DNA from 2 places in the Pseudoalteromonas sp. SCQQ13 genome. Region 1 is predicted to be linked to the other one. Evidence: predicted binding sites of a transcription regulator. Region 1 holds the regulator's gene; the other holds the start of a gene.
The links. Region 1 encodes LexA, which represses DNA repair genes until DNA is damaged. Its sites were predicted from a motif close to TACTGTATNNNNATACAGTA; they were not measured.
Positions count from the first base shown of each region.

Region 1 (4,479 bases):
TTTAAAATCGGCCTCTGACTTAGCCTCTACTACCACTGGCATAAAGCCATGATCTTTACCGCATAGCTCAGCACACTGACCGCGATAAATACCGACTTCGTTTATGTTGGTCCACGTTTCGTTAATAAACCCCGGGTTTGCATCTTTTTTAATAGCAAAATCGGGCACCCACCAAGAATGAATAACATCGTCGGAGGTCATTAAAAAGCGTACTTTTTTATTGATCGGTAATACCAGAGGCTTATCTACCTCAAGTAAATAGTTGGGGTTTTTATCGGCTAGGTTAGCAATTTCATTTTGCGGTGTGGCAAGTATTGAGTAAAACTCAACATCTTCCCCCATATATTCGTAATGCCATTTCCATTGTGAACCAGTTACTTTAATAGTGATATCCGCTTTACTGGCATCTTCCATCGCTATTAATGTTTTAGTTGCGGGGACTGCCATTGCTATTAAAATAACAAATGGAATTGCTGTCCAGAGTATTTCTACTTTGGTACTTTCGTGAAATTGAGCAGCAACTGCTCCTTTAGATTTACGATGATGAATAAGTGCCCAAAACATAACGGCAAATACAATCACGCCTATTACACAGCATATTAAAAATATGGTCATGTGTAGTTGATAAACATTATTACTTATATCGGTTACGCCTTTGCGCATATTATATTGGCTATTTGCCAATGCTAACTGCGGAAAAACAAACAATATAAGCCACAAGGTAGAGCTCAATTTACCCATGTGACAGCTCCTTTAATACTGTTGCGAGTGCAAAACAAAAAGACATAAGCTTTAAATGCCAATTTGTTATTTTTTATTTTTGTATTGCTGCCGGATATATAAATATATTTTCTCAAAACTAAAGCTGTGAGTTATTGTTAGTCCAGCCCATTAACAATTAGTTAATAATTGAACAACTAGCAAGTTTTAGTTTGAAAAATAATCAAATAATATTAGGGGATTAGCGTAAATATGGGATTTATTTAATTTTGTTCTAAGCAGGAAGTGAGCAACAGCAAGGGTTACAAATAAAAAGACAGCGATAACGAGTATTAAATACTTAAATGATAAAAAACATAAACTTAATATAATTTTTTCATTGCAGCGGAATTTTCACAAAAAAAAGGCAAAAAAAAGCGCACTAAAAAGTGCGCATTAATTATCTGAGCTATTAAATTATGCCGATATTTTACATAGCTATAACAGCTTAATTGTCACATCCAGTCAGCATTACGAATAACCCCAACAGCTAAGCCTTCAATATTAAAAGATTCGTTTTCAAGATCCACTTCTATCGACGAAAATTCTTTATTTTCAGCATGCAATAATACTTTTTTGCCTGCTTTTTCTAAGCGTTTTACCGTTACATCGTCATCAACGCGGGCAACAATAACTTGGCCATTTTCGGCAACTTGAGTGCGATGAACAGCCAGTAAATCACCATCCATAATACCAATATCTCGCATGCTCATACCATTTACACGCAATAAAAAATCGGCAGCGGGTTTAAACATTAACGGGTCAATTTTACAATGGCTCTCAACATGTTGTTGCGCCAAAATAGGTTCGCCGGCAGCTACACGGCCTATTAACGGTAAACCAAGTTGTTCTGGTTCATCTTCTTCAATAAGTTGAATACCACGGCTAGCGCCTGGTTTCATTTTAATAGCGCCTTTTTTAGCCAGCGCTTTTAAATGCTCTTCTGCTGCATTAGCACTTTTAAAGCCTAATGTTTGTGCAATTTCTGCGCGTGTAGGAGGCATACCAGTGTCTTTAATAAACACTTTAATAAGTTCGAGTATTTGCGCTTGGCGGTTAGTTAATGGTCGCATACAACTGGTTTTCCATACAGTACATTTAACTGTGAGTATATACAGTTATCTGAAAATCGCAAATTTAAATTACTCCTCGCCTTTGCTGCCAAAGGTGGCATTGGTCTAAGCTTAAAATTACCAAGTAAATTACAGATAAAATTACGCAGATCACGATAGTGTTAGTTTTACGTTACATTAATTACATAACTACTAAGTTGTTGCTGTTATTAAAAATTAGTTAGCTATCGTTTTTGTAATGGGCCTTAACTTCATCAATGTGAATTAACGGAGAGTGTTATGAATATCACTGTAGCGGTAATAATTAACGGTCCTAAACGTAAAGTATGGGCGGCAATAACTGACATCGAAAACAGTGCCAATATGCTGTCTGGCATTATTGATGTAAAAATAATCGAGAAGCCACCACAAGGGCTAGTGGGCCTAAGATGGTTAGAAACACGAAAACTTTTTGGCAAAGCAGCCTCAGAAACCATGTGGATCACCGAAGCTGTTACTAATGAATACTATTGCACTCGCGCAGAAAATGGCGGGGCAGTTTATACCACTAAGCTGTCACTTACCGCCGCCGAACCTAGCACCTGTTTAACCATGACTTTTTCTGATAGCTCTGAGTCTATTTGGGTAAAAATGATCTCTGCAGTGATAGGGTTTTTTCTTAAAAGTTCGATGCGTAAAATGCTAAAAAAAGATCTCGATGAAATTAAGCACTATGTAGAAAGCAAAAAGTAGCACTGTATTACCATGCAGTAGCTGCACTAATTTGGCTATCATATCGCCATGAAAAATCGTATTATCGGTTATCGTTTTCAACCTTTAAAGGAGTAACAATGAGTATTTGGCATCAACCTATTACTTTAGCGTTTTGTAAGCAGTTAGACCAAGGCATAAATGGCCAAGGTACACTGATGAAAACCATGGGGATTGAAATAACTGAAATTGGTGATGATTACTTAGTTGCCACTATGCCAGCAATTCCTGCGCACCATAACCCTATAGGCATGGTGCATGGCGGAGCAAACGTGGTTTTAGCCGAAAGTGTTGCCAGCTACGCGGCTAATTTTGTGGTCGACTTCACTAAATTTTATTGTGTAGGGCAAGAGATCAGTGCCAGCCATTTAAAAGCCTCGCGTAATGGCACCTTAACCGCCACCGCAAAAGCGTTTCATATTGGCAAACGTAGCTCAGTATGGGAAATAAAAATAACGAATAGTCGCGGCGAGCTTTGCTGCGTATCAAAAATGACCGCAGCTGTTGTAGAGCGCAAAGGCTAACGCTATTTTTCTAGCGGGTAAATAGTAATTTCCATGCCTGCACCAATTGCCGATATACGTAATAATGTATCGGCGTGCAGCGCTTGGTTAAAACACTTTGGCGAAGTGCCCGATTCAAAACCAATATCAAAGGTACGGCGCGAACAACTCAACCATTGCTTAAGTGCAGCCCGCGAGCATGACTCTACTAACTCACATAAGTGGTTAATTGCTTTATCCGGTGAAGATATTTCGCCTGTTACTTCTATACGCGCTAACTGACGGTATTCGTCTTTATCATAATGTAAAATAGTGGCGATTTTTTTTAGGTCAGCTACAAGCACGCTAATATCTTGCTTTGACTCAAGCTCTAGGTCTACATTTAAAAATTGAATTTCCGACATTGTCTGCTGTTTATCCTCTAATTAGTTCGCTGTAAACTTTAACGCAGTTTTACGCTTATACCAAATCAACTCTGCAATATTCACCTTTTTTATCTGAATAGTCGGCTATTTTTACGCATTTATTGACGCTTTACTTACTCTTATTTCACGAATAAAAAATATTTAAGCACCAAAAGCTCACTATTATAAAAGTGCTGAGCTAGCTCCATAAAAATAGCTAGCTACTCGCATTTAAAATTTAACCACTATTTTTTATTCTAAATGTTTAAATCGACTTAAGTGCTGCTTTAACATTTGGTTTTCAGCAATCAACTCATCCCGTTCATCCAATAATTGTAAAACCAAAGCAATAGCAGACCAATCTAACGATAAGTCATGCTGAATACGCGCAGCCTTTTTAACTAAGATCACTGTTGATACCGTAAATTGCCATTCTGTAACGCGCTCGCCCTCAATAGGAATAGCAATGCTGTGCTCAACCAATTCATATAATATGGCTTCGCTAATATCACTACTCACACACAATTCTTGGCTAGTGAGTAAATTGCCTTGTGGTGCCTCGATAATTTTCATTATGACTTGCTCCAATTGCTACGGGGGTCAAAATGGGCTTTTTCGGCCAGCTCTTGCCAAAGCTTTTTGCTAACATCATCACTCAATGCTGGATTAACAATTTTAATCACAGCAAATAAGTCACCTTTGGCTTTTTTACTAATTAACCCTTTACCTTTAATGCGTAAACGTTGACCCGATTGACTATTAGCTGGAATAGTTAGTTGGATTTTTCCGGCTAATGTAGGTAAATTTATTTTAGTGCCCAAAGCAGCTTCCCATGGTGCAAGAGGTACCACTATGTTTAGGTCATGCCCCTCAACGTCAAATAATGGATGAGGCACTAAGCGAATTTGCAAATACAAATCGCCATTAGGGCCATTTGCCGAACCTAATCCACCTTGGCCTTTTAAGCGAATGCGTTCGCCATTAACCGAG
Region 1 covers NZ_JADYXG010000021.1:7,564-12,042, reverse strand. The annotation lists gene coxB (cytochrome c oxidase subunit II) at 1-741, opposite strand, end outside; gene lexA (transcriptional repressor LexA) at 1,215-1,832, opposite strand; gene I6F41_RS15020 (SRPBCC family protein) at 2,112-2,564, shown strand; gene I6F41_RS15015 (PaaI family thioesterase) at 2,663-3,106, shown strand; gene I6F41_RS15010 (hypothetical protein) at 3,109-3,489, opposite strand; gene I6F41_RS15005 (chaperone modulator CbpM) at 3,742-4,062, opposite strand; gene I6F41_RS15000 (DnaJ C-terminal domain-containing protein) at 4,062-4,479, opposite strand, start outside.

Region 2 (4,479 bases), on a different contig from region 1:
TAGTCTTGCATATGCCGTTACTAACCACTTACTACCTAAATCATCAAAGTTGACTTGTACGCGAGATTGCGCACCCGCACCTTCGTAATTAAGTACTGTACCAATACCAAATTTAGCATGCAGTACACGTTGCCCCAAGTTAAAGCCGCTATCTTCAAATGCAGCGTGACTAACTGATGCGCTAAAACGCCCTGCAGCGGGTGGTCGAGATACTTGGGTTTTAATACGAATTTCTTCAACACAGTCCTCGGGAATTTCCCGTAAAAAGCGCGATGGTGTATGGTATTTTTCTTGTCCGTATAAACGACGGCTTTCGGCATGGCTAATATATAGTTTATCCATAGCGCGGGTCATACCTACATAACAAAGGCGGCGTTCTTCTTCTAAACGGCCAGACTCTTCATTACTTTGTTGAGAAGGGAACATACCTTCCTCTACGCCAACCATAAACACTAACGGAAATTCTAAACCTTTAGCTGAGTGCAATGTCATCATTTGTACGGCGTCTTCGTGCTCTTCTGCTTGTCCTTCACCAGATTCAAGCGAGGTATGCGCTAAAAAGCCTTGTAGAGGAGAGCTATATTCTTCTTCCTCAGGCAATTCGTACTGATCGCAAGCGCTAATAAGTTCTTCTAAGTTTTCTACTCGGGCACGGCCTTTTTCACCTTTTTCGGCTTGGTACATTGCCATTAACCCAGAAGTTTGAATAACGTATTTAGCTTGCTCATGTAGCGTTAGATCGCTAATTTTATCTTCAATATGCTCTACTAGTTCGACAAACTTACTCACTGCACCAGAAGCGCGGCCAGATAAATGTTGTTGCTCTACAATTGCTTTTGCTGCATACCAAAGTGGTAACGATTCGGCGCGTGCACAGTCGCGTATATGGCTTAGCGTTTTATCGCCAATACCACGAGCTGGAGTATTAATTACTCGTTCAAATGCAGCATCGTCTTGACGGTTACCTATTATGCGTAAGTACGACAGGGCGTCTTTAATTTCTTGGCGTTCGAAGAATCGCATGCCGCCATAAATACGATACTTTAGGCCTTCTTGTAGCATGGCTTCTTCGAGTACACGTGATTGCGCATTACTTCTATATAAAATAGCCGCATCTTGCAGCGCATTGCCGGCATTTAACCAACTACGCAGTTTACTACTTACAAAACGCGCTTCGTCTAGCTCGTTAAATGCGGCGTAAATAGAAATAGGTTCGCCCTCGTTACCGTCGGTCCATAAGCTTTTACCCATACGCTCTGAGTTATTTTGGATCAGGGCATTTGAGGCTTTTAATATAGTGGCGGTAGAGCGATAGTTTTGCTCAAGACGAATGGTCTCTGCGCTAAAGTCAGTTAAAAAACGTTTAATGTTTTCTATTTTTGCACCGCGCCAACCATAGATACTCTGATCGTCATCGCCAACAATCATAATACTATTGGAGTCGCCAGCAAGTAGTTTTAACCATGCGTATTGTATGGTGTTGGTGTCTTGAAACTCGTCTACTAACATGTGTGCAAAGCGCTGTTGATAATGGCGCAGTAGTGTAGGGTTATTTTTGAGTACTTCGTAGCTGCGCAGTAGTATTTCGGCAAAATCGACTAAGCCTGCTCTGTCGCATGCTTCTTGATACGCCGTGTACACGCGCAGCATCATTTGCTCGTTAATATCGTAGGCTTGAATATCTTTAGGGCGAAGTGCTTCATCTTTTTTAGCGCTTATGTACCAACCAAACTGTTTAGCGGGCCATTTTTTATCATCAATATTCATCGATTTTAATAAACGTTTGATCATACGTAGCTGATCGTCTGAGTCTAAAATTTGAAATGCTTCGGGTAATTTTGCTTCACGGTGGTGCGCGCGTAAAATACGGTGCGACAAACCATGGAAAGTACCAATCCACATACCACCAACCGGCGCTTTTAGCGTCTCTTCAACGCGAGTACGCATCTCTTTAGCTGCTTTATTAGTAAAGGTAACCGCAAAAATACTATACGCTGAGGCTTGCTCAACTTGCATTAGCCAAGCAATACGATGAACCAACACTCGTGTTTTACCAGACCCAGCACCTGCTAATACCAGCATGTTTTGTAGTGGGGCTGCAACGGCATCGCGTTGTTTGTCGTTTAAGCCATCGAGTAATTGTGAAACGTCCATCGTTACGCCTTTTTAATCAATAATGCGGGCAGTATAGCAGGTGTTTTTGTTAGGCTAAATAAAATACTGTTTTTATACACAGCTATTCATAAAATTATGTTCTAAACTAGTAGCTTGATAGCGAATCAAAAACGGAAAAGGTTAAAAAGATATAATAAAAATTGCTAATTTGACCTCAATTTAGTAAAAATCACCACAGCGTTAAACTGATAAAAATACAACTATATGATTTGTAACATTTATTAAATTGGCATAGAGTGTGTAAGTAATTCTATAGCTAAAATATAAAAATTAAATAAACTACAGAGGTTAGTATGTCAGGACAAGGTTCAGGCGGTAACGTAATCGCAGCATTATGTAATATATTTTTCCCGGGGTTGGGGCAGCTAGTGCAAGGGCGTATTCTTGCCGCGCTTATATTCGCTATATTATTTTTTGGTGGTGCGGCATTATGGTTTTTAATTGTGCCAGGAATAATTGCCGCTATTGTATATGTTTGGGCAATTATTGATGCAGCACGTTATAGATCGTGACGTAATTAATATTAAAGCTTTATAAAATAGCGCCTTTTGGCGCTATTTTGCTTTTTAGCGTCTGCAGCTATTTACGTATATAATTGCGCAACTAACGATTTAAAAGCGATACGTATGGAATATCAATTTATTCGCGATCCAATTAGCGGATTACGCATTAAAATAAGTAGCGAGCATGCCATAATTGGCCGCTGGTTAAACGAAGAAATAGGCAAAGATAAAATAGCTATGGTGCAAGCGCTTATTGCATCGGTGAGTTCAAGCTTTGAGCCTTTAACGCTAAAGGGCCAAGAAATAGATTTAATTTTAACGAAAGACGAAGCTCTATTTGAAGCCCATGCTCTGCACCAAGACAGTGAAGATCTTATGGCTTATCAAGACGACGATTTAATGCTTGAAGAAAATGGCCTAAGCAGTGGTTGTGGTTTTGAAGATTTTATAGACCTAATAAACTCATGGCATGAGTTTACGACTTCAAGATAAACATAGTTAGCACACTAATGAAAATATACAGCAATGCACAACAAGCATTTTATCTGTATTATTACACTAATGAAAATTTAGCTAATCAAAAACGACAGGAATTGATATGTCTGCCAATTTAAACAAACTAGTAGTGATGCTAGAAATGCAAAATGCCATGAATACCAAAGTACATGACCAATGGTTTAGCCAAGGGTTTGATTGGTACAGAGCCATTTGGGTTGAGTGTGCAGAAATGCTCGATCATTACGGTTGGAAATGGTGGAAAAAACAAACGCCTGATACCGAACAAGTTATTTTAGAGTTAGTGGATATTTTTCATTTTGGCTTGTCACTCAGAATTGACGGTATCACCAGCTACGAAAAAATAGCTAAACAGCTTGAGCTAGAATTAAGCACTGCCCATCAAGCCGATGACTTTAAGCAAACACTGGAAGTCTTGGCGGCATCTGCTGTCGCAGATAAAACTTTTAATGCGGCTGCTTTTGCAGGTTGTATGGCGCAAATAGGTATGAATATTGACGATTTATACCGAGGTTATGTGGGTAAAAACACCTTAAACTTCTTCCGTCAAGATCATGGCTATAAAGATGGCAGTTACATAAAAGTGTGGGGCGGCCAAGAAGATAACGAGCATTTAGTAGACGTTGTTAAAAGCCTTGATACCGAACATGCAGATTTTGCAAAATTAGTGTACGAAGGCTTAGAGGCACGATACCCAACAAAATAGTTTGCGCTAAAATAATTAAATTAGCTTGCGATAGTCGGTAACATTTAAGTAATCGGCTATATCGTTATGTGGTTGCTGGCTGTCTGGGTTTGCAACCGCAAGCAAGTGTTCAATACCATATTGGCGTGCTGCGTTGAGCACAGGAACACTATCATCAACAAAAAGCGTACGGCTTTTATTAAATCCTAAGTCACTTTGCACCTGTTGCCATAAGCTTTGCTGCTCTTTACTTACCCCATATTCATGAGTCGATACGACTCCATCTAAGTAGTTATCAATTGCAGTTTGCTCAAATTTAAGCATTACACACTCAGGGTGGGCGTTAGTAAGTAAAATTAACTCTTTACCTGCTTTTTTAAGTTCAGTTAAAAAGTACGGCACATCGTCGCGCACTTTTATTAAGTGCTTAGACTGTCGCTTTAGTTCCATAATAGGCAGGTTTAACTGTCGCTCCCAATAATCTGAGCAATACCATTGTATTTTTCCGCTAACGGCTTGGTAGCGTTTTGAAATATCCGCTTGCGCTGCTTCAAAGCTAATATTTTTTGCTAATGCGTGCTGTTGTGGAATAACGTTAAG
Region 2 covers NZ_JADYXG010000037.1:2,378-6,856, forward strand. The annotation lists gene I6F41_RS17725 (GNAT family N-acetyltransferase) at 1-11, opposite strand, end outside; gene uvrD (DNA helicase II) at 1-2,154, opposite strand, end outside; gene I6F41_RS17735 (hypothetical protein) at 2,469-2,687, shown strand; gene I6F41_RS17740 (YacL family protein) at 2,802-3,170, shown strand; gene I6F41_RS17745 (dUTP diphosphatase) at 3,277-3,900, shown strand; gene yrfG (GMP/IMP nucleotidase) at 3,916-4,479, opposite strand, start outside.
Region 2: the regulator LexA is predicted to act here: its motif matches at 2,219-2,238, upstream of uvrD (DNA helicase II).